Linked DNA regions of Prochlorococcus marinus str. MIT 0919. The protein of the gene in region 1 interacts with the protein of each later gene in a pairwise test. Links are inferred from orthologs where the notes say so. Each region holds a gene or a part of one and is shown in the gene's direction. Other genes may lie near its edges. The genes, in order: O5635_RS06005 and ftsZ.

Region 1 (13,601 bases):
GTAACTGTTCGTAGGCAAAATAAAATCTATCAGCAGAGATTTGAGAGGGGTGCGCCTATTGGTTCACTTAGCTCTAAATCACAAACTAACTCTGATAAAGGATTGACGGGTACTACTGTTTGTTTTAAACCTGATAGTCAAATCTTTACTAGTGGCATTAGTTTTGAATATGCAACGCTTTCATCAAGGTTAAGAGAATTAGCTTATTTAAATGGAGGTGTTCGAATTATTTTTCGTGATGAAAGAAAAACAGCTGTAACACTCGAGGGTAACCCTTATGAGGAAGTTTATTTTTATCAAGGTGGTATTAAAGAGTATGTTTCGTATATAAATTCAGAAAAAGATGCTTTACATCCAGAGATAATTTATGTCAATTCAGAAAAAGATGGAGTTCAAGTAGAAGCTGCTTTGCAATGGTGTGTAGATGCCTATTCGGATAGCATTCTTGGTTTTGCAAACAATATTCGCACTGTTGATGGTGGAACTCATATAGAAGGTTTGAAAACAGTTTTAACTCGTACGCTTAATTCTTTTGCTAAGAAAAGAGGAAAGCGTAAAGAGGGCGATTCAAATTTAGCCGGAGAAAATATACGTGAAGGATTAACTGTTGTGCTTTCTGTTAAAGTTCCAGAACCTGAATTTGAAGGGCAGACTAAAACTAAATTAGGAAATACAGAAGTACGAGGAATTGTAGATACTCTTGTTGGCGAGTCTTTAAGTCAATATTTAGAATTTAACCCTTCAGTTATTGATTTAATTTTAGAGAAAGCAATTCAAGCATTTAATGCTGCAGAGGCAGCTAGAAGAGCTAGAGAGCTAGTTCGCAGAAAAAGTGTTTTAGAGAGTTCTACTCTTCCTGGGAAATTGGCAGATTGCAGCTCTCGAGATCCTGCAGAGTCAGAGATTTATATTGTTGAGGGTGATTCGGCTGGAGGTTCTGCTAAGCAAGGCAGAGATAGAAAATTTCAAGCAATTCTTCCATTGAGAGGTAAAATTCTAAATATTGAGAAAACAGATGACTCGAAGATTTATAAAAATACTGAGATTCAGGCATTAATTACTGCCTTAGGCTTAGGGATCAAAGGAGAGGAGTTTTCTTCCAAAAACCTTAGATATCATCGTGTTGTGATTATGACCGATGCTGATGTTGATGGTGCACATATCCGTACGCTTTTACTTACTTTTTTCTATCGTTATCAAAAAGAATTAGTTGAGGGTGGATATATTTATATTGCGTGCCCACCTTTGTATAAGGTTGAGAGAGGCAAGACCCATAAGTATTGTTATAACGAATCAGATTTAAAGAAAACAATTCAAGGGTTTGGAGAAAAGGCAAATTATACAATTCAGAGATTTAAAGGTCTTGGTGAAATGATGCCAAAGCAATTATGGGAAACAACTATGGATCCTTCTAAAAGGATGATGAAAAAAGTTGAAATAGAAGATGCGCTTGAAGCAGACAGAATTTTTACAATACTTATGGGGGATAAGGTTGCGCCAAGACGGCATTTTATTGAGACTCATAGTGTTGAGCTTGACCTCACTTCTTTAGATATTTAATAGTCTTGGTCACTTTTTTTATGCGCTGGAGTTGGGTTTTATTATTCTTTGGTCTTTTAGGGCCTTTAGACTTGCCTGCCGGTGGGCTTACTTATAAAAACCCTGGCATTCTTCAATTAGAACTTTCAAGAAGAAAGTATGCAGGTACAAATTGTTATTTAAGAACTTCGCCCAACTTGGAATCTTCGGTGTTGACCTTGTTGCCAATAGGCACTCCTTTAAGGATTATTAGTAGTTGGCAGGATTTTGATCGAAAACAATGGTTATTAGTACAAAGTGCATCACTGCCTTTAGCAAAATCTTCTTCAAAGCCCTATCGTGGTTGGGTTAATGTCTGACTTAATTGAAGTTCTGTTGGCTGTCTTTTTAGTTTCTTCAGGTTCAATAATTGGTTCTTTAATTAGATTTAAAATTACTACGCAATTGAAAGAATTCCATGTCCCGAGATTTATACCAATCTTCTTTGTAAATTGCCTGGCTAGCTTTTTCCTTGGTTTAATTATTTCTTTTGAGAAAAATAGTTCCACTAATTTTTTAAATGAAAAGTTTTTACTCTTTATAATTGTAGGTTTACTAGGCAGCCTAAGTACTTTTTCATCTTTTATATGGGAAATTTTCTTCAATATTAGGAAGAAATATTGGTTTAAAACTTTTTTTATTACTGCCGTATCAATTTTTGGAGGGTTATTGTTTGCATTTGCAGGTTATAAATTGGGTAATGCTTAAGAAGGATTTATTGACTTTAGAGAAAGTTTTATGGGTCGGAATGGGTGCTTTCCCAGGAGGGTTGGCTCGTTGGTTAATTGGCAATGATTTTGCTGTGAATATCTTTGGAACCGCACTTTTAGGCTTGTTGATGGGTCTAGACCTCACTCCTAGAGTTCAATTATTTCTCATTTTTGGTTTTTGCGGTGCTTTTACTACTTTTAGTGGATGGATGGTAGAGGTCTTAGAGTTGTTGGAAATGGGAATGTATCTCAGAAGCTTTGCATATGTTTTTCTCTTGCTAATCGTTTCATTGTCATCAATATGTGGTGGTTTTTTGCTGGGAAGAAGAATTAAGGGATCAATCGCACCCTGATAGACATTAAGATGTTTGTGCCCTATTTATGCGTCAATGAATGAGGCAATCGGGGCATCTGCACAGGCTCCTTCTCCTTTTAAAGGATCGCAATTAGCTGATGTTGTAGCTGGGCAGCTGGAAGCAATGCTGTCAGCAGGCAATTATGACGGGGTCAAGACTTTGCTTGAACCTGTTCAGCCCGTAGATATTGCGGAAGCCATTGGAAGCTTGCCATTAATTTTGCAGGCATTGGCTTTTAGGTTGCTGGCTAAAAATGAAGCTATAGAAGTTTATGAATATTTAGATCCAGCAGTTCAACAAAGCTTGCTTGATCGGTTGCGCTCAGGCGAAGTTTTGGAATTAGTTGAAAGAATGTCTCCGGATGATCGAGTAAGACTTTTTGATGAATTGCCCGCCAAGGTTGTTAGAAGGTTATTAGCTGAACTAAGCCCAGAAGAAAGAAGTGTTACTGCGCAAATGCTTGGGTATCAACCTGAGACTGCTGGCAGATTAATGACAAATGAATTTATTGACCTTAAGGAATTTCATAGTGCGGCTCAGGCTTTAACAATTGTTAGACGACAGGCTCCTTTTACAGAAACAATTTATAGCCTTTATGTCACAGACCGCGAAAGACATTTGACTGGAATACTTTCTTTGCGAGATTTAGTGACTGCAGACCCAGAGTCTCTGATAGGAGATGTGATGACTAAAGATGTGGTTAATGTAAGAACTGATACTGATCAAGAGGAAGTAGCAAGAGCCATTCAAAGATATGATTTTTTAGCTTTGCCTGTTGTTGATCTTGAGAAGAGATTGGTAGGAATAGTTACAGTCGATGATGTCATAGATGTTATTGAGCAAGAAGCGACAAGGGATCTATATGCGGCTGGGGCAGTTCAGGCAGGCGATGAAGATGATTATTTCCAAAGCAATCTTTTTGTTGTTGCTAGAAGAAGAGTTGTTTGGCTTTTTGTTTTGGTTTTGGCCAACGGATTGACAACAAAAGTGATTGCAATGAATGACGATGTTTTAAAGCAAGTAGTTTTATTAGCAGCTTTTATTCCTTTATTAATTGGAACAGGAGGTAACGTTGGCGCGCAAAGTTCCACGGTTGTTATTCGAGGATTAAGTACCCAGCGCATTCAAAATTTAGGTCTCTGGAGATCTGTCCTTAGAGAAGCCTTCGCAGGCGCTTTATTAGGCTTATTGATGCTTTTGTTTGTTGTTCCTTTTGCTTGGTGGCAAGGTGAAGGGCCTTTGGTTGGTGCTGCAGTTGGCATTAGTTTGTTGGCGATTACAACTTTGGCGGCAACTGCTGGTGCAGCATTGCCTTTGATATTTGATCGAATGGGCCTTGACCCTGCACTTATGTCAGCTCCTTTTATCACTACTGCAACAGATGTTGCGGGCGTTTTTATTTACTTGAGAACTGCTTCTTGGCTGTTGACTCATATTCATACTTAGGCGACTTCTAGGCATTAATACTTAAAAAATTATAAATCCGTTTGGAAAATAGCTTCTTCACACTTCTTAATGATATGCTTTACAAAACTCAATAGAGTATTGATGACAGATCAAGCGCTCTCTTCAAGAAAGGTCTTGAAAGATTCAAAGTCTCAGTCATGTTCAGATAGTGATCTAGTTCGCTCTTATTTAAGAGATATCGGACGAGTACCTCTTTTATCTACAGACCAAGAGATAACTTTGGGTAGGCAAGTCCAAGAGTTGGTCACAATAGAAAATGTTGAAAAGGAATTGCAACTGCGTAATGGGTGCAAACCTTCTCGACAAGAGTTGGCTCAATCAGTTGATCTTACTCTTACTGTTTTAAATAGGAAATTAAGGCTTGGTGAAAAAGCTAAAGAAAGAATGGTTTCAGCAAACTTGCGTTTAGTTGTAAGTATTGCCAAGAAATATACGAAAAGGAATATGGAACTTTTAGATTTAATTCAAGAAGGCACTATTGGTTTAGTGAGAGGTGTTGAAAAATTTGATCCTGCTAGGGGATATAAGTTTTCTACGTATGCATATTGGTGGATCAGGCAAGGAATTACTAGGGCAATTGCAGAAAAAAGCAGATCTATTCGATTGCCTATTCATATAACCGAGATGCTAAATAAGTTGAAAAAAGGACAACGAGAATTGAGTCAAGAATTGTCGAGAACCCCTTCCATGAAAGAGCTATCAGATTATGTGGATCTCCCACTTCAGGAAGTAAAAGATTTGATGTGCCGAGCAAGTCAACCACTAAGCCTAGAAATGAAAGTTGGAAATGCTGAGGATTCTGTATTACTTGATTTGCTTTCAAGTGACAATGATTTACCTCAGCAAAATATTGAGATGGATTGCATGAAGGGCGATTTAGAAACACTTTTAGGGAAATTACCAGAATTGCAAAATACAGTTTTAAGAATGAGATATGGCATAGATGGAGAGGAACCAATGAGTCTTACTGGAATTGGCCGAGTACTTGGTATTAGTCGTGATCGAGTACGGAAACTTCAGCGAGATGCTTTGAAAGGCTTACGAAGTAATGGTGAATTCGTAGAAGCTTATGTGGCTTGTTGAATTATTTTGCCTAAAAACCCATTGACTTTTTCAGGCGCTTCATCGTGAGGACAGTGCCCTGCACCTTTAATTATCTCTAAAGATCTTATGCATTTAATAGAAGCAAGCCATTGTCTAGCTTCTGAAAGAGCTTCCCATGGATCACTATCTCCCCAAATTAAGTCGACTGGTACATTTAGATTTTTCATTAAATCCGGTGCTAGGTGATCATTGAAAATATTTACGAAGCCGTGAAATGCTTCCGCTGCTCCTTCACGTTGAGTTGGTGAATATATTAAGTTGATTAATTCCTTATCTAAATGTTGACCACTTGGGTAGGCTTGTTTGAGTATTTTTTCTATAAAATTTGGATTTGCTGCATTCTGAAATAGACTTTTACTAAGCCATTTTTTTCTAATTATATTTTTCAAGAAGGGTCTTATTAATTGTACAACTTTAGTTTGTTGAGAGAGTCTTTTGTCATCCATTGTTCTTTGCGCACAATTAATTAGAATTACACCTTTACAACTGCCTTGGAGGCTTCTTGCTGCTCTTAGAGCTACAACGCCTCCAATGGAATTACCAATGAAAATAACAGGTTTTTTAATTACTAACCTGCAAAATTCTGATACTTGTAATCCCCAATTATCAAAATTATATAAAAAACCTTTAGTAAAACTTTTCTCTCCGGGAAGTATTGCTATGGGTTGACTACTGTCCCCAAAACCAATTAAGTCTAATGAGTATGATGGAGTTATGTTTCCTAGAAATATTTGATTTTTTCTCCAATGTTCTTTAGATGCTCCAAAACCATGAATCAGAACAGTAACAACAGATGATCTTGGATTATAACCTTCGACTTTCCAGCTAACATTTAACTCATTCCATTGCCAACAATGAATGTTATTCTTAGTCAAGAGAAATACCTGGATCAATTTTTAAATAATGATAAGCAAATAAATGCAATTCGTATTAGTTTGCTTACATGGTTTCAAGATAATGGACGTCATTCAATACCTTGGAAGTTAACAGCAGAAGGAACTGTACCAACTCCTAATGAATGTTTACCTGTATATCCTATTTGGGTTGCAGAAGTAATGCTTCAACAGACTCAATTAAAAGTTGCTTTGCCTTATTGGGAAAGATGGATGTTAGCTTTCCCATCAATTGATGATTTGGTAGTTGCAGATGAGAGTGAGACTTTGCTTGTTTGGCAGGGTTTAGGTTATTACTCCCGTGTAAGAAGATTGCATACTTCTTCTAAAATGCTTTTTTCTATGATTGGACCATCTCGATCAACAGATTCATCAAGATGGCCAGATGATTTAAATACTTGGACTTCTTTGCCTGGTATAGGTCGAAGCACAGCAGGCAGTATTATTTCTTCTGCATTCAATCTGCCTACTGCCATTTTAGATGCAAATGTTAAAAGAATTTTGGTGCGTTTAATAGGTACTTCTATACCACCGGAAAGAAATTCAGCAAGATTATGGGACTGTGCTGTTGCATTATTAGACCCTCATAGACCAAGAGATTTTAATCAGGCTTTAATGGATTTAGGTTCAACTGTTTGCACTAATCACAAGCCAATTTGTATACAGTGCCCTTTGAAAGATTATTGTGTTGCTTATAGTTTAAATGAACCAACCAAGTTCCCTGCAAAACTTTCTGTATTTTCTGTGTCTAAATTTGTAATTGGTATTGGATTGATTCTGAATGAATCTAACGAAGTCCTTATTGATAAGAGATTGGATCATGTGAAAATGGGTGGAATGTGGGAATTCCCCGGTGGAAAACAAGAAAAAGGTGAAGCGATAGAAACAACTATTTCAAGAGAATTGTTAGAAGAATTAGGTGTTGTTGTGAACGTGGAAAAGCAGTTAATTGCTTTTGAACATTTATATTCACATCAAAAATTAAACTTTATTGTTCATTTATGTAGCTTAGTGTCTGGAGTTCCGAAACCTCTATCCAGTCAAGAAGTCAGATGGGTTAAAATTCAAGAATTATCTAAATATCCTTTCCCAAAAGCAAACTTGCGAATCATTGCTGCTCTCAAAACATATTTGCTTTTATGAAAGAGAATAAAAAAGATATTATGTGAGCATCTGAATGGCAAAAGTTATTTGCACAGGTGAAGCATTGGTTGACCGTTTGGGACCTTGTGGCCAAGACAATGCTTTTGAAAATCAATTTGAGGATTGCTTGGGAGGTGCTCCGGCGAATGTTGCAGCAGGGTTGGGAAGATTAGGTGTGAAAACAGCTTTTGTTGGTTGCCTTGGTGAAGATCGCATTGGAGAGCAGTTCCAAAAATTGTTTGTTACTAGAGGGGTAGACATTTCTGGTTTGCAGCTTCATTCAAGACATACTAGTCGAGTTGTTCTTGTTCAAAGAGATTCGTCTGGGGAAAGAAGTTTTGGTGGTTTTATAGGAGGTTTTGAAAATAGTTTTGCTGATCAAAGTTTAGATTTAAATTCTTTGAAGAAAACATTCCCAGAAATTGCAATAGAAGCCAATTGGTTGTTGACTGGAACAATCTCATTGGCAACACTTAACTCAAGAAATGCAATCTTCTGGATGACCAAATATGCTAAAAATCATAATCTAAAAGTAGCAATTGATTTAAATTGGCGTCCCACTTTTTGGGATAAGACATTTCATTCAAATTCACTTCCAAGCAAACAAATTAAATTATTAATTAGAAGATTTTTAGAAAATGCAGCATTTTTAAAACTTGCTGATGAAGAAGCAATTGCTTTTTTTAATACCAATAATCCAGCAGAAATTTCTGAATTACTTTCTTTAAAGCCTTCAGTTATAGTAACAGATGGTGCTAAAACAATTCATTGGTTTTTGAATGGATATTTAGGCAGTTTAAAGCCATTTTCTCCTGAAGTAATTGTAGATACAACAGGAGCTGGAGATGCTTTTACAGCTGGTTTACTTTCGCAACTTGTAAATTCTTCCTTTGACGAAAATACTTATACTGATTGTGAAAATGCAGTGAAGTTTGCTGCGGCATGTGGAGCTTTGGTATGTGGGGGTTTAGGTGCAATTGAACCTCAACCCACTTCTAATCAAGTAGAAAACTTTCTATCTGCTCAATAAGGAGAAAAAAGTTTTATTAATCTCTTGTTATCTTGGGTATAAGTCAAGTTCACATGCCAAGCATCCTCAAGATCAATCTTTAAACGTGAAGGCCATTCAATAACCATAAGTGCTTTGAGATCTTTTGCTTCTTCTTCTTCTTGAATAAATAATTCGTTTGCAGAATCTGCACTGTCTAATCTATATAGGTCTAAATGAATAAGCGCTCTTTTTCCTTTTAAGTAATGTTGAGATAAAGGAAAAGTAGGACTCGTAATTGGTTCCAAGATCTGAAGACCTTTCGCAATTCCCTTTACTAGGCTTGTTTTCCCAGACCCTAGTGGCCCCTCAAGCAACAGTATTTTGGAGCTTTGGATCTTTTGACTTAGTATTTCGCCAAATGCAATTGTTGCCTCAAGATTATTTAGAAGCCACCCTGATTGGTTAGATTGCCAGACGATTGACTCAGGAACTTTGATATTTTTGAAGATGTTCCTTTGCAAATTTTTAATTAATTCCTAATCATGATCGCAGCATCTGCCTCAACGCAACAATTTGATAAAAAAGCTGATTATGAAATTTCAGATTTAGAACTTGCTGCATTTGGCCGTAAAGAACTTGATATAGCTGAAAAGGAAATGCCAGGTTTAATGTCCCTGAGAGCAAAGTATTCAAAAGAGCAACCTTTAAAAGGTGCACGAATTGCAGGAAGTCTTCATATGACTATTCAAACAGCAGTATTGATTGAAACTTTAGTGGCTTTGGGAGCTGAGGTGAGATGGGCTTCATGCAATATTTTTTCTACCCAAGATCATGCAGCAGCAGCCATAGCAAGCACGGGCATACCTGTTTTTGCGAAGAAAGGTGAAACTTTAGATGAGTATTGGGCTTATACCCATCGAATACTTGAATGGAACTCTAATGATGGGCCTAATATGATTTTGGACGATGGTGGCGATGCTACTGGGTTGGTAATTCTGGGCAGTAAAGCTGAGAAAGATAAAAGCGTTCTTGATGCTCCCTGCAATGAGGAAGAGATTGCTTTATATGCCTCTATTCGCAAAAAGCTTTCCCAGGATTCCACTTTTTATTCTCGTATTAAATCTTCGATTCAAGGAGTTACAGAAGAGACAACAACAGGTGTGGCTCGGTTATATCAGATGCAGAAGAATGGGGACTTGCCTTTCCCAGCAATTAATGTGAATGATTCTGTGACGAAGAGCAAATTTGATAATCTTTACGGATGTAGAGAATCGTTAGTAGATGGTATTAAACGAGCCACTGATGTAATGGTTGCAGGGAAAGTGGCATTAGTAATGGGTTATGGAGATGTTGGCAAGGGCTCAGCTCAATCTTTAAGAGGCTTAGGAGCAACAGTGATGATTGCTGAGATCGATCCTATTTGCGCTTTGCAGGCAGCGATGGAGGGATATCGTGTAGTACGACTGGATGATGTTGTCGAAAATGTAGATATTTTTGTTACTGCGACAGGTAACTTTAATGTCATCACTCACCAGCATTTAATTCGCATGAAAGATGAAGCAATTGTATGTAATATTGGTCATTTTGATAATGAAATTGATGTTGCTTCTTTAAAGTCTTATCAATGGGAAAACATAAAGCCTCAGGTAGACCATATAACTTTACCAAGTGGTAATAAGATTATTCTTTTAGCTGAAGGTAGATTGGTTAACCTAGGATGTGCTACAGGACACCCTAGCTTTGTGATGAGTAACTCGTTTACTAACCAAGTCTTGGCGCAGATAGAGTTATATACAAAAGCTCATAAATATACTAATCAAGTCTACATTTTACCAAAATATTTAGATGAAATGGTTGCAAGATTCCATTTGGAAAAAATTGGCGCAAAGTTGACAGATCTTACTCAAGAGCAAGCAAATTATATAAATGTACCGGTTCAAGGGCCTTATAAATCTGATCAATATAGGTATTGATTATTATAATTTTCTATGGAAATCTCTAACATAGTAACAGGATTAATAAATTTCATTGGTGATTCAGTAGAAGCAAATCAGTGGATTGGTTATGGAGCAATATTGATAGCAATGTTTTTAGAAAATATATTTCCACCTATTCCTTCAGAATTAATAATGCCTTTAGGTGGATATTATGTTTATACTGGTCAACTGAATTTCATACCTGTTGTTTTAGCAGGTCTTATTGGAACAGTTTTAGGTGCATTCCCATGGTATGGAATTGGGCGCCTAATTAATGAAGAAAAACTTGAAAATTGGCTTAGAAAATATGGACGTTGGATAGGTATTAGTCCAGAAGAACTCTTTCGAAGTCGAATGTGGTTTTCACGCTATGGAAAGTCTTTGGTGTTTTGGGGACGATTAGTCCCTGGAATAAGAACATTGATTTCAGTACCTGCTGGAGTTGAGTTAATGCCAATAGCTCCTTTTACTATTTGGACAACAGCAGGAAGTTTAATTTGGACAATATTATTAACTATTGCTGGAATATTTCTAGGAGAAAGCTATAGGCAAGTTGCTAGTTGGCTTGACCCTTTCTCAGAAATAATTAAAATCACTCTTGTAATTATTCTTATAACATTATTTATTTGGTTGTTAGTTAGATCTTTAATAAAGCATAAAAATAAATTGCATTAGTATTTTTTAAAATGGGATATCTTCTTCATTGGTATGTGGCATATTTTGTTGTTGATTATTAAATCTACTCTCATCATCTCTCCTTGTCCCTAAGAGTTCTAACCTATCTACTCGAACAACAGGTTTCTGTCGCTCTTCACCTGTGTTTTTGTCTTTCCATTGGTCTAGTTTGAAACTACCAGTAATGCCTATTAAAGATCCTTTTTTTACATAATCTGCTGCAACTTGAGCTTGTTTGCCCCAAATTTCTAAATTAAACCAATCAGGCTCATCTTGTTTGCTTCGGCGATTGACCGCTAAAGTCAGGTTCGCGACAATTGAACCAGATTCGAAATAGCGTACTTCTGGGTCTCTACCAGCTCTGCCAACTAGGCTTACAGAGTTAACACTCATAGTTTTTACTGATCAAGTAATTTTAATAATGCAGCAATCTTAATAGGCCTCTATAAAAGGTGGTCCAGAGTCTTACGCGGTGGTGTTGTATATCTCGCAACAGCTCTTATGATTCAAACTCATATTCAAATTAAAAAAGTGTTTTTTAGACGTTTGAGACTTTCCAGAGATATAGGGATTGATTTAGGGACGGCAAATACGTTGATTTATGTACAAGGCAAAGGAATAGTTCTTGAAGAGCCATCTGTTGTAGCAATGGATTTAGAGGAAGGAGAACCTTTGGCAGTTGGTGAAGACGCAAAATTAATGCTGGGTCGTACGCCAGGCAATATTCGAGCAGTTAGGCCTTTAAGGGATGGTGTAATTGCTGATTTTGATGCAGCTGAGCAGATGTTGAAAACTTTTATACAAAAGTGTAATGAAGGCCGTGGGATCATTGCACCGCGTTTAGTTGTAGGTATTCCAAGTGGCGTTACAAGTGTTGAAAGAAGAGCAGTTCGAGAAGCAGGTCTTGCTGGCGCTAGAGAAGTTCATTTAATTGACGAACCTGTAGCTGCTGCAATAGGGGCTGATCTTCCTGTTACAGAACCAATCGGGACAATGATTGTTGATATTGGTGGAGGTACTACGGAAGTTGCAGTTTTGAGTTTGGGCGGAACTGTATTAAGTGAGTCTGTACGTGTGGCAGGTGATGAGATCAATGATTCAATTGCTGTTTATTTAAAAAAGGTTCACAACTTGGTTGTTGGCGAAAGAACAGCAGAAGAAATTAAAATTCGTATTGGATCAGCTTTTCCTAATGATGAGTTTGATCATCAAAGTATGGATGTAAGAGGATTGCATTTGCTATCTGGTTTGCCACGATCTATCAATTTGAATGCTGGTGAGCTACGTGACGCCATGTCTGATCCTCTAAACAAAATAGTTGATGCGGTGAAAAGAGTTTTAGAACGTACTCCTCCAGAATTAGCAGCAGATATTGTTGACCGAGGCATTATGTTGGCAGGAGGAGGAGCTTTAGTTAGGGGTATTAGTGATTTAGTGAGTCATGAAACAGGTATTTTCACCCATGTTGCAGAAGAACCTTTGCTCTGTGTGGTTAATGGATGTGGGAAAGTTTTAGATAACTTCAAGAGATTAAAGAGAGTAGTTGATACTCCTGAATTTGCCAGAAATGCAGTAAGGGATTGATTTGATGGGTAGTTTCCGACGGGATGCTTCTTTTCGTTGGTGGAATAAGAAGAGTTTATGGTTTTGGGTTGGGATTTCTATACTTTTTAGTGCTATTCGTTTTGCAAAAGGCGCATATTTAATTGATATATACTCATTGATCGTTAGTCCCTTTACTCCTGGCATTGCTCAGAAAGAATGGATACAGAGTAGTGCGAATTTAGAACAACAAATAAAGTTAACTTTGCTTCAGAAAGATAATCAGCGCCTAAGAAATTTACTTGAATTAAAAGCATCATCTGGTGAAAATCGTATACCTGCTGTAGTTATTTCTCGAAAAACAAGTGGTTTTTGGCAACAGCTTGATATTAATAAGGGTTCGAAATCAGGCATAAAAACTAGTGATGTAGTTTTAGGACCTGGGGGTGTTTTGGGAATTATTGATTCAACAACTCCAACAACCTCAAGAGTTCGATTACTTACTTCTCCTCAAAGCAAAATAGGAGTATGGGTTGAACGAACTAAGGTTCATGGAATATTGGTTGGTAATGGGAATAATCGTCCTCAGATAAATTTTCTAGATAAAAGTTCTGAAACAAAAGTTGGAGATATTGTGAGCACTTCCTCTGCAAGCACTTTGCTTCCTCCTAACGAACCAATAGGGGTAATCAAATTTATAAATGCAGAAAATTTACCTTCACCATATGGCTTCGTACAGCTTCTTGCTCATCCTGAGGCAATTGATTGGGTAGAGATAATTGGTTTGTAATGAAAACTCCTTCTAGAAGAATTGGATATTTACTTTTAGCTTTACTTGTTCCATTTCTTTCTTTCTTAAGCCCATCTTGGATTGCTATTTCTAATGTAGGTCCAAATTGGTCGGTTTTTTGGCTGCTTCCCTGGGCTCTCCAAGAAGGTGCTTTTGCAGGAACTTTTGCCGGGCTTTGTTTAGGAATGCTTTTAGATGCAATTCATATTAATGGCGCAACCCAAATCCCATCTTTAATGCTTCTTGGGTTTTGGTGGGGCCTCTTAGGCAGAAAAGCCCCTACCATTACAAATAGCTTCAGCTTGGGCTTGCTTGCGTGGCTTGGTACATGCGTTATTGGACTGACTATATGGCTTCAAAAAATCTTTTTTATTAG
Region 2 (16,395 bases), 340 kb from region 1 along the record:
TCAAAGCACTCATAATGATCACAACTCCTCCTTTTAAAGGAACACATTGTCCATAATTTCCAGTTCCTGCTCCTCTTAAAGTTATGGGAATTTCATATTGACTACATATGCTAACTACAGAAATAACTGCCTTAATAGAATATGGCTTTACTGCAATATCAGCACAACAATCACTTAATTTTTTTGCAAGTACTGGAGAGTAATCATAAAAATCTCTTGAAAATCTTCTTCTTTCATTTAGGTTTTGAAAACAATCCAATTCATCTAATTCAAGAAGTTCTTTTAAGAAGTCATTTGGCAATGCATTAGTCATTTCATTAAGTATTCGCTATTTAGATGAAACGCAATCAAAAAGCTGGTCTTCGAGAATACTGCCTCTGATTATGACTTTTCTCTGAGCAGAACAAGAAAGAACTTCTGACCAATTTTCTGCTTCTAAAACAATAAAGTCTGCCGAACCTCCTACTTCAAAAGTACAATCCCATTCAAGATTCATTAATCTAGCGGCAGCAGTAGTAAAAGGGGCTAAACCAAGCCTAGTCCAAGGTCGAAGTTGTGTAATTGGCATTGAAGAAGCAATTAAAGATAAAGGATCAAAGTTTCCTCCGGGGAACCATGGATCTTGAACATTGTCTCCCCCTATAGCAACATTTACGCCTGCCCTTTGCAGCTGCGCGATAGGAGCCATTGGTCTTTTCAAAGGGGTCTTAGCCTCAACTCGACCCAATAACCAAGCATTAGTCAAAGGCAGGGCTACAACATTTACTTGATGATGAGCTAAACGATCTGAAAAAAAATTCATACTTCTATCTGAAAGCAAACTCATATTGCTTAAATGACTACAAGTTATAGGCACTTCTAAATGAATATGATCGAGAGCATTAATTAATTGATTCAAACCAGCAGCAGGATAACTTTGCGATTCATCTATATGCAAATCAATTCCGCACCCAAGGGAGTTTGCAAGATTAAATAATGTTCGTAAACAATTTTTTGCATGGACGGAGTTAAAAGGAGGGGCTAACACACCTCCCAAAAGCCCACCTTTATTGGCAACTTTTTTAGCCATCTTTTTACCTTCCTCAGTCATCCAATAATCCAAAGGCACCATGGCAACAAGCTGTAAGTGAATAAATTGAGCCCATTTTTTTTGAAGTTCAGCAATAACTTCCCAAGTAAAGTCTGCAAAGGGTCCGAAACTATCAATATGTGTTCGAATTGCTCGAAAACCATTCCTTATTGAGAGTTTCAAAGAAGTTTCTGCATTAAAGAAAACGCTCTGCTCAGTCCGACACTGATGCTCTTTTATATTTGCTTCAAAAGCCCCAATATAAGTTCCATCTAAATTTGGATAATTTTTCCAAGTAAATGCTTTGTCAATATGAGCATGGGTTTCAACAAACCTAGGCAAAATAAAGTTCAAAGAAGAATTAGATGGAGTTTCAATTGGTTGCAAGCTGCTAATACCTTTTTCACTCCATGAAATGCGAAGTGGGCAAAGGCCTCCTGCTGTAATTTCTGCATCTGCCAGGTCAATTCCTTGGCCTATTAAGCCTAAAGGGACCAAAGCCTCAAGAGAAGAAATATCTAAATCTGACGTTTTTTTGTCAATCATTTCACTGACGGTAAAGGCGAATTGGTAAATTTATATATACACGGCGGGCGTCGCCAAGTGGTTAAGGCAGCGGCTTGTGGCGCCGCTATTCGGGGGTTCGAATCCCCTCGCTCGCCCTTGTAAAACAATTTTATGGAGTTTAAGTTTTTATCAAAGCTAAAAAGTCCTTCACAACCGGAATATTAAGAGCTCTATGAACTTTTAGTAACGGATCCTTTCCAACTGTGTTATCAACCAAGCCAAATTCTATAAACGAACCACCTCAAAGGAATAAGCCCAGCAGAGGTAGTTATTGGATAACCACTTTTGGGTGCCAAATGAATAAAGCAGACTCAGAACGAATGGCTGGGATTCTTGAAAGTATGGGTTACCAAATAGCAGAAGCTGAACTCAAAGCAGACTTAGTTGTTTATAACACTTGCACTATTAGAGATAATGCTGAACAAAAGGTTTATAGCTATCTAGGACGTCAAGCTCTAAGAAAAAAATCATCTCCTAATCTCAAATTAGTTGTAGCAGGCTGTGTAGCTCAACAAGAAGGTGAATCCCTTCTTCGTAGAGTTCCCGAGCTGGATCTCGTTATGGGACCCCAACATGCAAATAGGTTGGAAACTCTTTTAAATAAAGTTGACACTGGTCAACAAGTAATCGCAACCGAAGAAAGTCAAATATTAGAAGATTTGACGACTGCTAGAAGAGATAGCAACGTATGTGGATGGGTAAATGTTATTTATGGATGTAATGAAAGATGTACATATTGTGTAGTTCCAGCAGTGAGAGGGAAAGAACAATCAAGAGTTCCTGAAGCAATCAAAGAAGAAATAGAAATACTTGCCGACAAAGGCTATAAAGAAATAACACTGCTTGGACAAAATATTGATGCGTATGGGAGAGATTTACCAGGCATAACTTCTCAAGGGAGAAGAAAAAATACATTAACTGATTTACTTTATTTTATTCATGATATCGAAGGGATCAAACGCATTAGATTCGCAACGAGTCATCCAAGATATTTCAGTTCTAGATTGATACACGCTTGTTCGCAATTACCAAAAGTTTGCGAGCATTTTCACATCCCTTTTCAGAGCGGTGATAACGAGATTCTTCAAGAGATGGGTAGGGGATACAAAATAGAAAAATACAAAAGAATAATCTCTCAAATAAGAGAATTGATGCCGGATGCTTCTATCAGTGCAGATGTAATCGTTGCTTTCCCAGGAGAAACCAATCATCAATTCCAAAAATCCCTTGAACTTGTTGAAGAAATTGGTTTTGATCAATTAAATACAGCAGCTTATTCACCTAGGCCCAATACACCTGCTGCATTAAGACCCGATCAAATTTCCGAAGAAGTAAAAATAGACCGCTTAAGAAAACTAAATGCTTTAGTAGAGAAAACAGCCAAAGAAAGAAATAAACGCTATCAAGGACAACTAGAAGAAATCTTAGTCGAAAGTATTAATCCAAAGGACAGTAGACAATTAATGGGAAGGACAAGGACAAATCGACTAGTTTTCTTCCCAGGAGAAGATTCTAAAAGCAAATCGTATAAACCAGGAGATTTAGTTAACGTAAGGATCAAAGAAGTTCGATCCTTCTCGTTAAGCGGGGTAATTGCGATATAAAAAAGACCTTTTACCGAACACTTAATTTCGATTTTATATGTCTAATCCCCTAATAAAAGTAGGTATTATTTTTGGAGGTGCTTCTAGGGAACACAATGTCTCCATTAAATCGGCAATAGCAATAGCAAACTCCTTACAAACAAGAACTAATTCAAACCGTTTCAAAGTGATTAACAATTATATTGATCACAAAGGTAGATGGTGGGGTGATCCGGTAGCAGCTAAAGCATTAGGGAAAGGGTATGAATTGAAGGAAGAAGATCTTCCAGACCCATTACCAAAGGAAGGGTTTAGAGCTCTACCGAAATGCACAGAAGAAGTAGACGTATGGTATCCAATACTACATGGACCTAATGGAGAAGATGGGGTAATTCAAGGGCTTTTACAATTAACAAGCAAACCTTTTGTTGGGTCTGGAGTCTTAGGCTCTGCGTTAGGCATGGATAAAATTGCGATGAAAATCGCTTTCACAGCAGCAGGTCTACCTCAAGTCCCATACTGTGCTTGTGAAGCAAATGAACTATTACAGCCAGATAGTCTTTTGTCGTTAATTAAAAGAATTGAGAACCAATTGGGATACCCCTGTTTTATAAAACCTGCCAACCTGGGGTCTTCAGTTGGTATTAGCAAGGCATACAAAAGAGAACAACTTGTAAAAGGCCTAGGAATTGCATCATCTCTTGATAAAAGAATTGTTGTCGAGAAAAGTGTTATTGCTAGAGAACTTGAATGTGGTGTTCTAGGCAAAAAAGACATTCGAACTTCATGTGTTGGTGAAGTTCGACATCATTCAGATTGGTATGACTATGAAACTAAATACACGGAAGGTTTGAGCAAAACCTTGATTCCGGCACCTATCTGTGAAGAAACAACGAAGCAAATTCAAAACTTAGCTTTAAAAGCATGCAAAGCTATTTGTGCCGAAGGTCTTGCAAGAGTTGATTTTTTCTATAGAGAAGAAAGCAACCAAATCTGGATCAATGAAATAAATACTTTGCCTGGGTTTACCAAACAAAGCATGTATCCAATGCTATGGAGAGAATCTGGGTTAGAGATGCATGAATTAGTCTCAATATTAGTTGAAACAGCTAGAGAATGAATTAGTTTGATTTCACTGGTGCCTAGAGAAACACTTTTACTAAAACTATGACTCATGGCTTGCTCTGGTTCCCTCTATTAATAGTTTTTTTACTTTTAGCCTCGCTTGGGTGGATAGAAAGAAGAAGGCAAAATCTTTTTAGAAATTGGGCTAAAGATTCAGAACTGGCAAAGCTAGATAGTTCTGGTGCAGCACGATTAAAAGATGGAATACTTTGCTGGAGCAGTTTCGAAGCAGGAAAATTCAGCGACCAAGACTCTTTTGAAATTAAACAATTAGAACTTGTTGAACTCATGGCGCTTAGCTCAGGCGAAGCACCTCTTACTAGTGAATCCCAAGGCCAATGTCGATTAAGATTAATCGGCTGCGGAAAAGAAATAGATGTCCCATTTTCAGATGCTGAAAGAGCTCGGCAATGGATGGGGCAACTTATGGGAAAAGCCCGTTGTGATCTATGAAGAAATTAAAACCGAAGAATTCATATGATCCAAATCTTCCCTCTACATTGATTTATCTTTGGAGAGTTTTCTTTTTTATTTTCGCATCCTCATTTTTAAGTTTGTGCTTAATCAACAATGGCTGGGAAGAAATTAATGCAGAGAATATTCAAATTAAAGGCAACAACTATATACATAAGAAAAGAATTGTCAGACATTTAGGAATCAAACTACCCGTCCCATTATTAGAAATAAACCCTAAGCAAGTTGAAGAAAGTCTGCTGAAAAAACTTCCCATAAAAGTAGTTAGGTCTAGCCGGAGGATCTATCCTCCAGGGATCTACCTTGAAATTCAAGAGAGAGAGCCAGTAGCAAAAGCAACTCGCATTGGCCCACAAGGGATTGAGCAAGGGTTGATAGATAAAGATGCCCATTGGATAGAGCTTGGTGATCCTCTTCAGTCAAGGTACAAAATCAACGACCTGAGTCTTTCTATTGATGGCTGGATGAAAAGTCATCAAAAATGGATTGCATACATTTATCAAAACCAAGACAAGCTAAGAAATCCTCTGCAAAAAATAATTTTGTCCCCAAATGGAGAAATCAGTCTTAAAACTAAAGACTTTGAACTAATTGAATTGGGCTACAACCCTTCTATCCTTAGAGAGCAAGTTTCAACAATTGTTTATCTGACAAAGAACTTACCTAAAAGGTTTACAGACGATTTACAAACGACTATTGATTTAAAAGATCCTTCTAGGCCTAAATTACTTTTCAAATAAGATAAATTAGGCTCCCTAGCCTTAATTAGGATTTTATTTTCAAAACTAAGGTTAAAGAAAAGTCAGTGATCACTGATTTTACGCCCACTTATATCTAGACTTTATTGAAAAAGCCAACAGAACTCTCTCACTAGTTCATAATGCACAAAAAATTAGTATTTAAATCCTTCATATGGTCATGGGCATGGGCAACAATTTAGGGCTTTCCAACGTTGAAGGCATTCAACCAAGTCAAAACGCCCGGATAGAAGTAATTGGTGTTGGAGGTGGAGGCAGCAATGCTGTTAACCGAATGATTCTCAGCGACCTAAAAGGGGTCTCATATCGTGTCCTTAATACAGACGCTCAAGCGTTGCTTCAATCCTCTGCTCAGAACAGAGTTCAACTTGGTCAAACTTTGACTAGAGGCCTAGGTGCTGGAGGGAATCCAAGCATTGGCCAAAAAGCCGCAGAAGAATCTCGTGCTGATCTTCAACAGGCACTAGAAGGGGCAGATTTAGTATTTATTGCAGCGGGCATGGGAGGGGGCACTGGCACTGGAGCCGCGCCGGTGGTAGCTGAAGTTGCCAAAGAGACTGGAGCCCTTACCGTTGCCATTGTTACCAAGCCCTTTAGTTTTGAAGGGCGGCGAAGAATGCGTCAAGCCGACGAAGGGATAGAAAGACTTGCAGAAAATGTTGACACATTAATTGTCATACCAAATGATCGATTAAAAGATGTCAATGCAGCTGCTCCTCTCCAAGAAGCCTTTCGCAATGCAGACGATATACTAAGAATGGGCGTCAAAGGCATTAGTGACATAATCACTTGTCCTGGGTTGGTAAATGTTGACTTTGCAGATGTTCGATCTGTCATGACTGAAGCTGGAACGTCTTTACTTGGCATTGGTTTTGGCTCAGGACGATCTAGGGCTGTAGAAGCCGCTCAAGCTGCAATAAATAGTCCTTTACTTGAAGCCAGTCGCATTGATGGTGCTAAAGGATGTGTTTTAAATATTACTGGAGGCAAAGATATGACCTTGGAAGATATGACATCAGCATCTGAAGTGATTTCAGATGTAGTGGACCCAGAGGCAAATATTATTGTAGGTGCAGTTATTGACCCGGAACTTGAAGGCGAAGTCCAAGTAACTGTCATAGCAACTGGATTTAATGGCAGCCAGCCTTATAAAAATCAAAGGTCAAGCTCTAAACTGACACCTCAATCTCTTTATAGGCAAAATACAAACAAAGAACCTGGAGCAAGTATTCCTGAATTCCTTAGACTCAGACAAATTCGAAGAGAGTCTGATACTTAAGTGTTGAATTTTAGGTGACCCGGATTCCACGCCTGCTTTAAGCATCCCGTTTGGCTGCTACCTTCCGGTCCTGACCAGATATAGGCGTTAAAGCCGCATGGGCCGAGTCTCCTAAATTTTAGCAATTACTCCCCCTTTAGCAGAAAAGCTAAATGATCCCAAAGGAATTAGTTCGATTCAAAGAACTTAGAAAACCAATCACAATACTTACTGCCTGGGATAGTATTTCATCCTCAATAGTCGAAGATGCTGGGGCAGATGTAGTTCTAGTAGGGGATTCGTTGGCAATGTTTGTCCATGGACATACAACAACATTGCCCATAACACTTGAACAAATGCTTCATCATGCTCAAGCCGTTGGAAGAGGGTTTAAAAATCCAGTTGATAAGCAACCTTTAGTAGTTTGTGATTTACCATTTCTCAGCTATCAATGCGGAGAAGATAAAGCAGTTTCAGCTGCTGGCACTTTACTTAAAAACTCATGTGCATCTGCAGTAAAACTTGAAGGCGCTGAAAGAGAGGTGCTTACAGTTATAAATCGATTAATTCGTATGGGTATTCCAGTAATGGGGCATCTTGGATTAACTCCTCAATCAGTAAATAATCTTGGGTACAAAAGACAAGCTGAAGATCCTATTAGCCAAAACAAACTCATTGATCAAGCAATTCAATTGGAAAATGCCGGATGCTTTGCAATCGTTCTAGAGCATGTCCCAGATAACATTGCAAAGAATCTAAGAGAAAAATTGATTATTCCCGTTATTGGAATAGGAGCTGGAGATCATTGTGATGGGCAAGTAAGAGTAACGGCTGATTTACTAGGGCTCACAGACAAGCAGCCCCCCTTTACAAAGCCCCTAATAGAAGGAAAAGAATTATTTAGTCATACTCTTAAGCAATGGGTAAAGCAACAGCATCTTTAGGAAGGGAATCCCACCACAAAAGCATTTCCACAAGCACATGATTACTAACATCCATTCCTTCAGGATCGTGAAGAGCAAATCTTGAGCCTTTACGCTGTATCCATCCCCTTTTCAAAGAATCCTTCCAATACTTTTCTAATTCTTCTAAGAATGCTTTTCTTTGAATTGGATTCCAACCCCAATCTTCAGCTAATTCTTCAAAATCAATTCCTTCTCTACGACGAAGTCCAACAATGAAAAGCTCATCCAAATCGATTGGCTGTTGATATAAATGCTGCAAAGATTTATCAAGACCATAAGTTTCTTGAGTTAATAACCAAGCTTCATATTCAGAGCGTTTCTTTGGTCTATGCAATCTTTTACCCCAGGGGCAACTAGCAGCACCTAAACCTACCCCCCACCAACCTGCTCCACTCCAATAAACTCTGTTATGCCTGGAAGCATGTCCAGGCAGAGCATAATTTGAAATTTCATATCTGGCATAGCCAGCATTCTTCAACTTAGAGCTAGTTAATTGAGCTACATCCGCTGCAAGATCATCATTGGGTAAGTTCAATTCTCCACGAAGTTTTCTCCAAGCGAAGACTGTTCCTTTCTCAATAGAAAGATCATAAATAGAAAGGTGTGGTGGACAAATTTCTAAAATCATTTCCAACTGTTTTTCCCAAAAAGCAAGATTATGTCCTGGAAGGTTTTGAATAAGATCTAAGCTCCAGCTATACATTTCACCTTGCTCAAAAAAAGCAGAAATCCATTCGCAAGAGTCCAATAATTGATTGGAATCATGGCGTCTACCAAGCGAAGCTAAAACTTCATTATCAAAACTTTGCGCCCCAAGGCTTACTCGATTAATTCCAACACCCAGATATTCTTGAAGTTTTTGCTTATTAAAACTTGCAGGGTCTATCTCTAGAGTAATTTCAGCACCATCTTGAAAGCCAAAATGTCTTTCAAGGCGACCCAACAATGCAGATATTTGCTTTGGACTCAAAATAGAAGGAGTTCCACCGCCTATATAAACTGTTGACAAAGGATAAGCTTTGGGAATCAAGGCAACTTCTCTAAAAAGAAGTTCTAAGTAAGCTTTAACTGATGCACTGCCTGAACCAAATTCTCCATCTGCAAAATCTCCTAAAGGGACTATAGGAAAGTCACAATAGAAACAGCGTCTATGACAAAAAGGAATATGCACATAAATACTTCTGGGACACTTCACAGATATACCTATAAATCATTCCGCAAAGGTATTCGTATCTTTATTGGCGAATGCCTGGTATATGAATCATGCTGCATGTACAAAAGAACAGGTCCCTAATCTTAATTTCATGGTGGGATTGCTAGTCCTCATTCTATTCTTGATTGCTGGGATAGCCAGTGCTTGGTTTGGTCGTGATTTTATACCAGAAACTTTATTTGATAATTTCCAAAATCCCGAGATTCTGATCTCAAGCATTGGAGGATTAATAGGTCTTATCACAGGAATATTGTTTCAGCAGTTAAATAAAAATCTTACCAAGCAAACAAAAGATACTCCTACAGATCTACTTGTAAGTCGCGCATTAGGTCTAATACTTGGTCTTCTTGTAGCAAATTTAATTTTAGCTCCAATACTTTTATTGCCTCTTCCAAAAGAAGTTTCTTTCATAAAGCCCTTAATAGCAGTTCTAAGTAATATTTTCTTTGGAGTTCTAGGCTATAACCTTGGCGAGATTCACGGAAGAACATTTCTTAGGCTATTGAATCCAAATAGCACAGAAGCCCTTTTAATTGCAGAAGGGATTCTTACTCCTGCAAGGGGTAAGATTCTAGATACAAGTGTAATTATTGATGGCAGGATTAAAGGCCTACTTGATTGTGGACTAATTGAAGGGCAAATAATTGTTGCTCAAACTGTCATTGAAGAATTGCAAAAACTTGCCGATTCAAGCAATACAGAGAAGAGGTCAAAAGGTAGGCGGGGACTTAAGTTACTAAATAATTTGAGGGAAAGTTTTGGAAGAAGACTAGTTATTAATTATACGAAATATCAAGGCAATGGTACCGATGATCGACTTTTAAAACTAACAGAAGAAACCGGGGGGACATTAATTACTGCTGATTTCAATCTTGCTCAAGTTGCACAAGTTAGAGAACTCAAAATCTTAAATCTTAGTGATTTAGTTATAGCACTGAGGCCAGAAGTACAACCTGGTGAAAAATTAAACTTAAAAATCGTTCGAGAAGGGAAAGAAGATACACAAGGAGTCGCTTATCTTGACGATGGGACAATGGTAGTAATTGAAGGTGCTAAGAAATTAATAGGAGAAAGATTAGAAGTTATCATTACTGGAGCTCTCCAGACACCATCGGGAAGAATGATTTTCGGGAAACTGGAAAGAGATCTTCCTGCTAACAAATCTGATAAAAAAAAGCCCTCTTCTGGTCAGTAATAGCTAGGCTCAAATCCTGGACAATTTGTTTCATATGACAGTCTCTGCTCCTTACTACGGTGATTCTTCAGTTCTAAGAACACCGCCACCTGATTTACCTTCATTACTTCTTAAAGAACGAATTGTTTACTTGGGGCTGCCTTTGTTTTCTGATGATGATGCAAAAAGGCAACTTGGAATGGACGTAACCGAATTGATTATTGCTCAACTTCTATATCTTGAATTCGACAATCCGGACAAGCCAATTTATTTCTATATCAACTCCACAGGAACGAGTTGGTACACAGGAGACGCAATTGGATTTGAAACAGAAGCTTTTGCCATCTGTGACACTATTAGCTATATAAAGCCACCAATTCATACTATTTGTATAGGTCAAGCGATGGGCACCGCAGCCGTAATCCTTTCTGCAGGGACAAAAGGACAAAGAGCTGCCTTACCTCATTCATCAATTGTTCTTCACCAACCAAGAAGTGGCGCACAAGGACAAGCAACAGATATACAAATTCGTGCAAAAGAAGTTATTCACAATAAGCATGCGATGCTTGAAATCCTTTCAAAAAATACAGGGCGGAGCATAGAGCAACTATCTAAAGATTCGGACAGAATGAGTTATTTAAACCCTCATCAAGCTGTTGAATATGGATTAATTGACAGAGTTTTAAAAAGTAGAAAAGATTTACCGACTTCCCTACCAGCCAAAGGATCAACCTCTTGAGAATGATGCCTCCATAAAAACTTACTTGGTCAATCTCTTTAATTCCATTACCTAAATCATCATCATGCCAATTGGTACTCCAAGTGTTCCGTATAGACTTCCTGGAAGTCAATTTGAACGATGGGTAGATATTTACACAAGACTTGGCGCAGAAAGAATCTTATTTCTCGGTCAAGAAGTTAACGATGGTGTTGCGAACAGTCTCGTAGCTCAGATGCTTTATCTTGACTCTGAAGATAGTACAAAACCTATTTATTTGTACATAAATAGTCCTGGAGGTTCTGTCACTGCAGGTCTAGCCATATACGACACTATGAAATATGTAAAAAGTGATGTAGTTACAATATGCGTTGGGCTTGCGGCTTCGATGGGTGCATTCCTTTTGTCAGCTGGTACTAAAGGGAAAAGACTCGCGTTACCCCATAGCCGAATAATGATTCATCAACCTCTAGGAGGGACCTCACAAAGGCAAGCAAGCGATATAGAGATTGAAGCCAAAGAAATACTGCGCATCAAAGAAATGCTAAATATTTCGCTGGCTGAGATGACAGGTCAAAGCTTTGAAAAGATTGAGAAGGATACTGACAGGGACTACTTTCTAAGTGCTTCAGAAGCCAAAGAGTATGGATTAATTGACAAAGTTATCTGTCATCCAAATGAGGCTTAGTAATCTAATAATCACAATATTTCTTAGAATTATCAAAAGTTTTTTTAGAAGCGTTTAAAACTTATACGCTATCTTTCTAAAGCTCTGCACTAATAGAACACTAAACCTGCAACCGAATGGCTCAACTCTTTTACGATTCAGATGCTGATCTAAGCCTCCTCAATGGGAAAACTGTTGCAATCATTGGCTATGGATCGCAAGGACATGCACATGCTTTAAACCTTAAGGATAGTGGTGTCAACGTTGTTGTAGGCCTCTACGACGGAAGCAGGTCTGCCAACAAAGCAATCGCAGATGGGCTGGAAGTATTAAGTGTTTCAGATGCCTCGGAAAGAGCTGACTGGATAATGATTCTTTTACCCGATGAGTTCCAAAAAGATGTTTACAAGAATGAAATAGAAAAACATCTAAAGCCTGGCAAAGTTTTAAGTTTTGCCCATGGCTTCAACATTCGTTTTGAATTAATCAAACCGCCATCCTTTGTTGACGTGGTAATGATTGCTCCTAAAGGCCCCGGACATACGGTGCGTTGGGAGTTCCAAAATGGTCAAGGGGTACCAGCTTTATTTGCTATTGAACAAGACTCTTCAGGTAAAGCAAGAGATCTTGCTATGGCTTATGCAAAGGGTATAGGTGGTACCAGAGCAGGTATCTTGGAAACCAACTTCAAAGAAGAAACTGAGACGGATTTGTTTGGGGAACAGGCTGTTCTATGTGGAGGACTATCTGCATTAGTCAAAGCTGGTTTCGAAACTCTTGTAGATGCTGGTTATCAACCAGAACTGGCCTATTTCGAATGCTTACATGAAGTTAAATTGATTGTCGATCTAATGGTCAAAGGCGGTCTTACTGCTATGCGCGATTCCATCTCAAATACAGCTGAATATGGCGATTATGTTTCCGGACCTAGGCTCATTACTTCAGAGACTAAAAAAGAAATGAAAAAAATCCTTCAAGATATTCAAGACGGAACATTTGCAAAAAATTTCGTGAAGGAATGCGATGCAGGTAAACCAGAAATGAAAAGGATACGAAATGAAGATGCCTCTTTACCTATTGAACAAGTAGGCAAAGGTTTGCGTTCTATGTTCAGCTGGCTAAAAACAGACTGACACATCCTATTTCGTTAATTTTTGGCGCCATATTGCTTGATTTAGCAATAGGAGATCCTCGGCCACTTCCCCACCCTGTAGAGGTTATGGGGTTAATTATCAATAATTTAAGAAGAGTAGTTGAGAATTTAGCTAGAAATAATCATTTAGGACTAAGGATAGGAGGTTCATTTATAACTTTCGTTATATTCTCTATTACAATTCTCATTGGATGGATTACTGAACAATATTTGCTTTACAGACTTTCACTGCCACCTTTTATTAGTTCAACAATACTTATATTTTTTTTAGCAAGTTCATTGGCAGCAAAAAGTTTATCTAAAAGTATTTTAAAGGTAATTGATAACTTAAACAATCAATCATCCGAACAAAGAATCGAGAAAGCACGTAAAGAGCTAAGCCAAATTGTCGGAAGAGACGTCTCGCTATTAAACGAGAAAGAAATCTTGAGAGCAACTGCAGAAACTGCAAGCGAAAATGGTGTAGACGGAGTTTTTGCACCTCTTTTTTGGATGGGAATAGGAGTATTTTCTTGGCAAGTACTATCTCCTTCTTTACCTGGTCCTTTAGCTTTAGCTTTAGGGTTTAAAGCCAGTAGCACGATGGATTCTATGCTTGGCTACAAGAAAGGAACCCTTAAGTGGCTTGGGACTGCAAGTGCAAGACTTGATGACCTATTAACTTTTATACCTTGCAGATTAGTCGTTATAACATTGCCATTAGTCACGAAGAAATGGAAAGACACACCTTATCTAATAAGGCATGCAATCAAAGATGGTTCTAAAGATCTATCTCCAAACTCAGGTCTTTCAGAAGCAATTTTTGCTTACTGCACAGAAATAAAAATGGGCGGGGAGAATATATACAAGGGCGAAACCATAACCAAGCCAATTCTTGCGGGAAATTGCAGCGAAGCAGATCAAAAAGGTATTTTAAAAATTTTAAACCTGATTATTAGACTTGAAATATTATGGCTATTTTTAATAGGTTTTATATCCCTTATTCTTAAATAGATTTAATTCAATAAGCTCCTCTATCTCTTGGAAACAATAAAACAAAAATGGTTCTTATAATTATTCTAAAGTCCATCAAAAGACTCCTTTTGCGTACATAAGCAATATCTAGATCTACTCTTCTTTTATAACTTAAATTATTTCTACCACTAATTTGCCATAAGCCAGTTATACCAGGCTTTATAGCATTGACTTCATTCATACATTCTCCATAACGAATTACCTCTTCCTGGATAATAGGCCTAGGACCAACAACACTCATATCACCTTTTAATACATTTATAAATTGAGGCAACTCATCAAGACTTGAACGTCTAAGGAATTTACCAACAGGTGTCACACGTGGATCATTTCGAATTTTAAAATCTCTCTCAAACTCTTCCCTAAAATTAGGATGATTTTCAAGAAGATTATTTAAAATATCTTCTGCCTCAGGGTACATAGTACGAAATTTTATACATCCAAATTTAGATAAATTACGGCCAACCCTTTCTTGTTTATAAAAGACTGGTCCAGAAGAGCTTATTTTCACAAGTAAACCTATTAAAATATATACTGGAGAGCCTATTAACAGGACTGTCAGGGAGAAAACAATGTCTCCTGCCCTTTTAAGGCTTCTATCATACGAATGCTTTGTTTTTACCATTTTAAAAATTTAATACCAAATAGAATTGACAACAGAAGTTTATTTTATGCTTACATTCATTAGATGTTTCACCTTAACGTCAAACATAGCAATTATATGTTCTTAAGGCACTCTCATTATTCTTCAGTTTGAGAGTAAAATCCCAAATGGTCTTTATATGACTTCATCAAGAAGGAAGAAAGGCGATTGGAAAACACTTCTGGTCGAAAGTTTTGCGCCCAATTATTAATTCTTTCAGAACTTAATTTTGTGTATAGTTTTTGTTCCTCAAACCAAGAAACTGCATCAAACAAAGATTTTTCAGTTTGCTCTGGGAATAGCACTCCAGTGGAGGCAGTTAGATCCTTTTCAAAATATCTAACTGTATCTAAAAGCCCTCCTTTCGCCAATCCGATCACAGGCGCTCCTGCCGCCATAGCTTCAACCGGAGCTATGCCAAAGTCTTCTATACCTGCATATACATAAGCTCTACATCGTTCCATCAACCTTTCCACCTTCTCCTTTGATTGGAACCCAAGAAGCTCGACAGTAGGGCCAGCAAGTTGTTTTAAATACCCATAATCAGGACCATCCCCTACAACAATTAAAGGTAAGTTCAGCAAATTAAAAGCTCGTATTACAACATCAACTTTCTTATTTGGAACAAGTCTACAAAGACATAAATAGTAATCATCCCTATCTCTCTGATATATAAACCGCTCAACGTCAACTGGGGGATGGATAACAATGGCTTTACGGTGCCAATACTTCATCACCCTTCTCGCCGTAAACCGCGAATTGGCTATAAAGCAATCAACCCTTTGAGCACTAAGCTGATCCCATTGTCTAAATTTATGCAATTGGAACCTAATCAAAGGTTCCAAACCAGCTTGACTTAACGAAGATCGTTCCAAGTAAAGATTCATCTGATCCCAGGCATACCTTGCTGGCGTGTGTACGTAACTAATGTGCAACTGGTCAGGCGACGTAATAACTCCTTTGCCTACGAGGTGACTACTACTAATCACAAGGGGGAATTCAGAAACATTTATTTGCTCAATTGCATATGGCAAAATTGGCAGGAATTTCTGTACGTTATTTGCTCCAAAAGGCAATTGTTGAATCAAACTGGTTTGAATCGACCTTCCAAAAAGCCAACTTTCTTTCCTTTTACTTTCACTCTCTGTTAAAGAGAATAGTTGAGCTTGACTACCTAGAGAAGAAATTAATTTATCAATAGAACAAACAACCTGCTCGGCACCTCCAACCGATCGAGATAAGAACCATTCATGCACAAGTGCAATGTTCTTTGGTAACACATTAGATTCTTTTGAGATCAAACTCTAGGGCTCCTGTAAAACCTTCTCAAAATAGTTAGGTACAGTTTATTCATAACAAGAAAGAATTTTAAGATATAAAAAGTGCAGAAATGAAATTGACAACAAGGCTATTGCAAAGAGAAGCCACCAATCAAGCTCTGAGGTATATCGCTACTTATAAGAGAAAGGAATATTAAGCCACTAGCGAAGGATACTAAAGTGACATATCTCACATAACCTGTTTTTCTTGGCAGGCGAAAGTACGAGGTTGTTAACAGTAAAATAACAATTAGGCCAACAGTGATCAAAGCAACCTCAGAGGATTTATCTACAGCTAAGTGTAGTTTTAGGCTTTGATTTAAAACATCAGCCTGCCAATCAAGAACTATTCCAGATTCATGGCTCAATAATAAAAATAGGCTGATTAATGTTGATGTTAATATACTAATAATAGATAAAAAAGTAACAGGTTTAGAAAGCCTGTTCATTGTTCTATTAAATAGCAGAAGCAATAATGCTATAAAAACAGAAATAGCCAAAGGGGATGCTGGGATCAACCAAGAAGCTTCAAATAAAGAATGCATTAGCGTGCTTTACTTCTAACTGCAAACCCAAGCTCCTTAAACAGTTCAACAGATCCTATTAACGCAAGTACTGCAAACGAAACACCGCATACAATTGGAACAATAGCTTCCATGACTAACCTCATTTAATTAAGTCCTAGCAAGAAACGA

What was found.
Region 2: the proteins of O5635_RS06005 (region 1) and ftsZ interact in binary tests that used the Escherichia coli proteins (3 or more experiments, as listed by UniProt). The link is inferred for Prochlorococcus marinus str. MIT 0919 from one-to-one orthologs.

The regions. Positions count from the first base shown.
Region 1 is NZ_CP114779.1:1,069,650-1,083,250, reverse strand. The notes cover bases 10,482-13,435. They hold O5635_RS06005 (rod shape-determining protein), read left to right. Parts: upstream 10,482-11,394; coding sequence 11,395-12,477; downstream 12,478-13,435. Other genes in these bases: O5635_RS05995 (hypothetical protein), read left to right, coding at 13,225-13,435; mreC (rod shape-determining protein MreC), read left to right, coding at 12,482-13,225; O5635_RS06010 (single-stranded DNA-binding protein), read right to left, coding at 10,900-11,286; O5635_RS06015 (DedA family protein), read left to right, coding at 10,482-10,893. Outside these bases: gyrB (DNA topoisomerase (ATP-hydrolyzing) subunit B), read left to right, coding at 1-1,560; O5635_RS06065 (SH3 domain-containing protein), read left to right, coding at 1,581-1,898; O5635_RS06060 (fluoride efflux transporter FluC), read left to right, coding at 1,891-2,286; O5635_RS06055 (fluoride efflux transporter FluC), read left to right, coding at 2,279-2,641; mgtE (magnesium transporter), read left to right, coding at 2,678-4,090; O5635_RS06045 (RpoD/SigA family RNA polymerase sigma factor), read left to right, coding at 4,193-5,194; O5635_RS06040 (alpha/beta fold hydrolase), read right to left, coding at 5,179-6,090; 8-oxo-dGTP diphosphatase MutT, read left to right, coding at 6,070-7,251; O5635_RS06030 (carbohydrate kinase family protein), read left to right, coding at 7,286-8,281; tRNA (adenosine(37)-N6)-threonylcarbamoyltransferase complex ATPase subunit type 1 TsaE, read right to left, coding at 8,275-8,763; ahcY (adenosylhomocysteinase), read left to right, coding at 8,785-10,215; more of O5635_RS06015, read left to right, coding at 10,231-10,481; more of O5635_RS05995, read left to right, coding at 13,436-13,601. UniProt on the Escherichia coli protein: Forms membrane-associated dynamic filaments that are essential for cell shape determination. Acts by regulating cell wall synthesis and cell elongation, and thus cell shape.
Region 2 is NZ_CP114779.1:722,954-739,348, forward strand. The notes cover bases 4,949-7,795. They hold ftsZ (cell division protein FtsZ), read left to right. Parts: upstream 4,949-5,736; coding sequence 5,737-6,855; downstream 6,856-7,795. Other genes in these bases: O5635_RS04035 (cell division protein FtsQ/DivIB), read left to right, coding at 4,949-5,558; panB (3-methyl-2-oxobutanoate hydroxymethyltransferase), read left to right, coding at 7,008-7,778; hemW (radical SAM family heme chaperone HemW), read right to left, coding at 7,747-7,795. Also shown: O5635_RS04005 (FAD-binding oxidoreductase), read right to left, coding at 1-313; O5635_RS04010 (amidohydrolase family protein), read right to left, coding at 329-1,615; tRNA (N6-isopentenyl adenosine(37)-C2)-methylthiotransferase MiaB, read left to right, coding at 1,864-3,240; O5635_RS04025 (D-alanine--D-alanine ligase family protein), read left to right, coding at 3,278-4,339; O5635_RS04030 (hypothetical protein), read left to right, coding at 4,387-4,797; more of O5635_RS04035, read left to right, coding at 4,794-4,948; more of hemW, read right to left, coding at 7,796-8,970; O5635_RS04060 (PIN/TRAM domain-containing protein), read left to right, coding at 9,104-10,207; O5635_RS04065 (ATP-dependent Clp protease proteolytic subunit), read left to right, coding at 10,242-10,925; O5635_RS04070 (ATP-dependent Clp protease proteolytic subunit), read left to right, coding at 10,990-11,592; ilvC (ketol-acid reductoisomerase), read left to right, coding at 11,709-12,704; adenosylcobinamide-phosphate synthase CbiB, read left to right, coding at 12,722-13,717; O5635_RS04085 (sugar transferase), read right to left, coding at 13,725-14,363; O5635_RS04090 (glycosyltransferase), read right to left, coding at 14,480-15,679; O5635_RS04095 (hypothetical protein), read right to left, coding at 15,790-16,245. UniProt on the Escherichia coli protein: Essential cell division protein that forms a contractile ring structure (Z ring) at the future cell division site. The regulation of the ring assembly controls the timing and the location of cell division.